Regions from separate parts of the Mycobacterium sp. MUNTM1 genome, predicted to be linked through region 2. Evidence: predicted binding sites of a transcription regulator. Region 2 holds the regulator's gene; the other holds the start of a gene.
The links. The regulator LexA, encoded in region 2, represses DNA repair genes until DNA is damaged. The targets are predictions, from matches to a motif close to CGAACANNTGTTCG.

Region 1 (2,397 bases), on a different contig from region 2:
GCTGATCTGCTTACTCCACGCGTCCTGTTGGCCCTGCGAGAAGCCCAGCGCGCGGGCCATGTCGCGCACCGCGATCTTTCCCCGGTAGGTGATGACGTTGGCGACCTGGGCGGCGTAGTCGCGGCCGTATTTGTCGTAGACGTACTGGATGACCTTTTCCCGCTGATCGGACTCGATGTCCATGTCGATGTCGGGCGGCCCGTCGCGGGCCGGCGACAGAAAACGCTCGAACAGCAACTCGTTGGCCACCGGGTCGACGGCGGTGACGCCCAGGGCGTAGCAGACCGCGGAGTTGGCGGCCGATCCCCGGCCCTGGCACAGGATGTTGTTGTCCCGGCAGAACCGGGCGATGTCGTGCACCACCAGGAAGTAGCCCGGAAACGTCAGGTGGGCAATGACTTTCAGCTCGTGCTCGATCTGGGCATACGCGCGCGGCGCGTGCTCGGCCGACCCGTAGCGCTCGCGGGCTCCGGCCATGGTCAACTGGCGCAGCCAGCTGTCCTCGGTGTGCCCGGCGGGCACGTCGAACGGTGGCAGCTGTGGCGCGATGAGCGCAAGCCCGAACGCGCACTGCTCGCCCAGCTCGGCGGCCGCGGTCACCACATTAGGGCCCCCAAAGGGCACATGCCCGAACAGCCGGGCCATCTCCTCACCCGAGCGCAGGTGCGAACCGCCCAGCGGCGCCAGCCACCCGGCGGCCGAATCCAGCGACTGCCGCGCCCGGATGGCGCCCATCGCCATGGCCAGCCGGCGCCGCGACGGGCCCGCGAAATGCGCGCCGGTGGTGGCGACGACGCCGACGCCGAAGCGGGGGGCCAGCGCGGCCAGCGCCACGTTGCGTTCGTCGTCGAGCGGCTGACCGTGATGGGTCAGCTCGACGCTGACCCGATGCGCCCCGAACCGGTCCACCAGATCGGCCAGCGCCCGCTCCGCGGCCGCTGGACCGCCGTCGGAAAGCGCTTGGCGGACATGCCCTTTGCGACAGCCCGTCAGGATGTGCCAGTGGCCGCCGGCGGCCTCGGTCAGCGCGTCGACGTCGTAGCGGGGCTTGCCCTTCTCGCCGCCGGCCAGATGCGCCGCGGCCAGTTGCCGCGACAGCCGCCGGTACCCCTCCGCGCCGCGGGCCAGCACCAGCAGGTGCGGGCCGGGCGGATCCGGCTGCTCGGTGCGGGCACCCGGGCCCAGCGACAGCTCGGCGCCGAACACGGTGCGCATGTCGAGCTCGGCCGCCGCCTCGGCGAACCGCACCGCCCCGTACAGGCCGTCGTGGTCGGTGAGCGCCAGGGCGCGCAGGTCCAGCCGGGCCGCCTCCTCGACCAGCTCCTCGGGCGTGCTCGCCCCGTCCAGGAAGCTGAACGCCGAATGCGCGTGCAGCTCGGCATAGGCGACGGACGAGCGGGACGCCCGGCCGTCATCCGGCGGCCGGTACGTCGCGCGCCTGCGCGACAAGGGGGCATCCTCCGGGGGGTCCACCGGCGCGCCGGCATGGCGCGGCTTGCTGTCGAGCACCCGCTTCATCTCCGCCCAGCTCGGCGGCCCGTTGAACCAGCCCACGGACGCGAGTATATCGAACGGATGTTCGATTTAACCGCGGCTCAGTACAACCGTTGTTAAACCGATCTTCAACTCTTAAACAAGGTCTTAACGCTGCGGCACTATCGCGGATCGTGAGCTCCGCAGATACTGGTACAAGTTCAAAAAAACGGAGTACGGCGGGGGCCGGCATGGCACAGACACTGGACACGGCATTCCTTCAAGCCCATGATCCGGATCAGCACGCGAGCCTGGCGATCGGCGCGGTCGCCATCGTCGACGGCACCATACCCGACTATGAATGTCTCAAAAGTCTTCTGGCCGAACGTATCCAGCCGATCACGCGATGCACGCAGCTGCTCCGGGCGCATCCGCTGAACCAGGAGTGGATTGACTGCCCGGACTTCGACCTGGACTACCACGTGCGCCGGGTGGCCATCCCCCGTCCCGGCGACGAGGCCGAGCTGTCCCGGGCCATCGCCTACGCCCTGGAACGGCCCCTCGACCCGGACCGCCCCCTTTGGGAGTGCTGGGTCATCGAGGGCCTGAAGGGCAACCGGTGGGCGATCCTGATGAAGACCCATCACGGCCTGCTCGACGGCAACTCGGCCGCGCGCCTGATCAGCAGGCTCTGCGACGACGCCGACGCGGACACCTTCGCCAACGGCGCTGCGGCCAAACCGGTTTCGCCACCGGCCCCGGGCAAGCCTGGCTGGGTCGACGCGCTGTGGCGGGCTTCGGCGGCCGCCGGCGCCCTGGTCGGCGCGATGTGGCCGACCGTGCACACCGATGCGGTCACCGCCTCGCGGCGCTACAGCACGGTGCGGGTCCCGATCGCCGACGTCGACAGCGTCTGCCGCAAGT
Region 2 (2,397 bases):
CTACACCGACTACACCGACGCCGTTCCCGACGTCGCCGAGCCCGAGACGGCGGACGACGCCGCCTACGTCGACGCCGAGGACCCCGACGCCGGCTACGCCGAGGAGGTGTATCCGGACGACGAGTATCCCGACGTCGCCGTCCCGCACACCCCGCCGGACAGCGACGCGGTGACCGGCGCCCTGGAAGCCGCCGAGCCCGAGGACGAGTACGCTGACCTCGCGGCGCCGGAGCCCGACGTCGAGCCCGCAGCGGACACGCCGGCGAACGCCGACGTGGCGGAGGCCGCGGTCGCGGCGGGGACGCAGGCACGAAGCGGTCGGCACGCCGCCGCGGATGCCGAGGACGCCTCGGAGAACGGCCTGGCGGGCCCGGACGGGCGACCCACGATCCACCTGCCGCTCGACGACCCGTACCAGGCGCCCGACGGCTACCCGATCAAGGCGAGCGCACGCTACGGCCTGTATTACACGCCGGGCAGCGACCTGTACAGGGACACGCTCGCCGAAATCTGGCTGTCCAGCGAAGAAGTCGCTCAGGCCAACGGGTTCACCCGGGCCGACTGACTCGGTGCGCCGCCGCCTCAGACCTTGCGGATGACCGTGACGACCTTGCCCAGCACGCTCGCGTCGTTGCCGGGGATCGGGTCGAATGCCGGGTTGTGCGGCATCAGCCACACCTGACCGCCGGCGCGTTTGAACGTCTTGACGGTGGCCTCGCCGTCCAGCATCGCCGCGACGATGTCGCCGTTGTCGGCGACGTTCTGCTGACGGACCACCACCCAGTCGCCGTCACAGATCGCGGCCTCGACCATCGAGTCACCGACCACCTTGAGCAGGAAAAGCGTTCCCTCGCCGACCAATTCGCGCGGCAGGGGAAAGACGTCCTCGACGGCCTCCTCGGCGAGGATGGGTCCGCCGGCCGCGATGCGCCCGAGCACCGGCACGAACGTGGGCTCCGGCAGGGCGTCCGAGCCGGCCACCTCGGTGGCGGGCGCCGCCACGTCGTCGTCGGCCCCGCGGACATCGACGGCCCGCGGGCGGTTGGGGTCGCGGCGCAGGTATCCCTTGCGCTCCAGGGTGCGCAGCTGGTGCGCCACCGACGATGTCGACGTCAGGCCGACGGCGTCCCCGATCTCGCGGATGCTCGGCGGGTAGCCGCGGTTGGTGACCGAGGCGCGGATGACATTCAGGATGGTGCGCTGCCGTTCGGTCAGCGAGGAGTCCACGGAGTGCAACCGACCCTCGGGGCCGGCCGATGAGATGTCGTTGCTGTCGCCCATGGCACTGAATGTAGCCGCACCGCGGACAAGAATCAAACATGTGTTCGAGTAGCGTGTCGCGCCGTCCGGACACCCCCGGGAAAAGGCCGGAGTCGGGTGAATCACAAATGTGTAACTCTTCGAGATATCGGGTATTTGTGCCTCGTGACAATGCTAGAGGCCGACGAACTTGTCGGTGGTGTGATCTAGCGTTTGCTCGTGCGACACGCTTCGCTCAAATGTTCGGTTTCGAACATACAAGCGATTAGTGTCGAACACACGAGCGAGAGCTAGTTGACCGGAGGAACGAAGATGACAGTCATCCACACGCCCGCGCCGCGTACCAGCAGTCTTCGGCGCCCGATCAACGGACCCGTCCAGGGTGCTCGCTACGGGCGGGACGGCCTGGCCAGGTCCCGCAGGCCCGCGCCATCGCGGCCGGTGGGCGCGGCGACGCGCTACCACGGCACCGGGGTGGCAAGGTCGGTCGCTCCGCACCGCAGGCGCGCCACGACCTGGGCGTCCACCCTCGGATTGGCGCTGGCTGCCGGGGCGATCACGCTGTGGCTGGGTCTCGTCGCGAACGTCGGCCAGGTGCTCAACGGCGACTCCACTAACTCGGCGGCCCACGTTCCGGACCGGCTCGCCGTCGTCCGCGTCGATGCGGGGGAGTCGCTTCAGGACTTCGCTCACCGGGTGGCGCCCGACGCGCCGACCACCCAGGTCGCCGACCGCATCCGCGAACTCAACGATCTGCACTCGCCCAACCTGATGGCGGGCCAGACCCTGATCGCTCCGGTCGGCTGACAACCGTTGTGCCGGCCCGGCGGCTCCGTTAGCCGTGCAGGTCAGCGCGCGGGTACGCTCAAAGTCCAGCGGTACCTTGTCGGCGCGATGAAGGAGCGGTCATGCACTGTCCGTTCTGCCGCCATCCCGACTCCCGGGTGATCGACTCGCGCGAAACCGATGAGGGGCAGGCCATCCGGCGCCGCCGATCCTGTCCAGAATGCGGGCGACGTTTCACCACCGTGGAGACTGCGGTCCTGGCGGTGGTCAAGCGCAGCGGCGTCACCGAACCGTTCAGCAGGGAGAAGGTCATCAGCGGCGTCCGCCGGGCCTGCCAGGGGCGCCAGGTCG

Region 1: a site for LexA is predicted at 1,569-1,582, ahead of ACYQ8K_RS28260 (error-prone DNA polymerase). Genes of this name have one in related genera too.

What each region holds. Positions count from the first base shown of each region.
Region 1 is NZ_BAAGDE010000084.1:8,968-11,364, reverse strand. Features, by position in the region: gene ACYQ8K_RS28260 (error-prone DNA polymerase) at 1-1,554, opposite strand, end outside; gene ACYQ8K_RS28255 (wax ester/triacylglycerol synthase domain-containing protein) at 1,725-2,397, shown strand, end outside.
Region 2 is NZ_BAAGDE010000027.1:11,485-13,881, forward strand. Features, by position in the region: gene ACYQ8K_RS16470 (LGFP repeat-containing protein) at 1-565, shown strand, start outside; gene lexA (transcriptional repressor LexA) at 583-1,281, opposite strand; gene ACYQ8K_RS16480 (LysM peptidoglycan-binding domain-containing protein) at 1,573-2,067, shown strand; gene nrdR (transcriptional regulator NrdR) at 2,169-2,397, shown strand, end outside.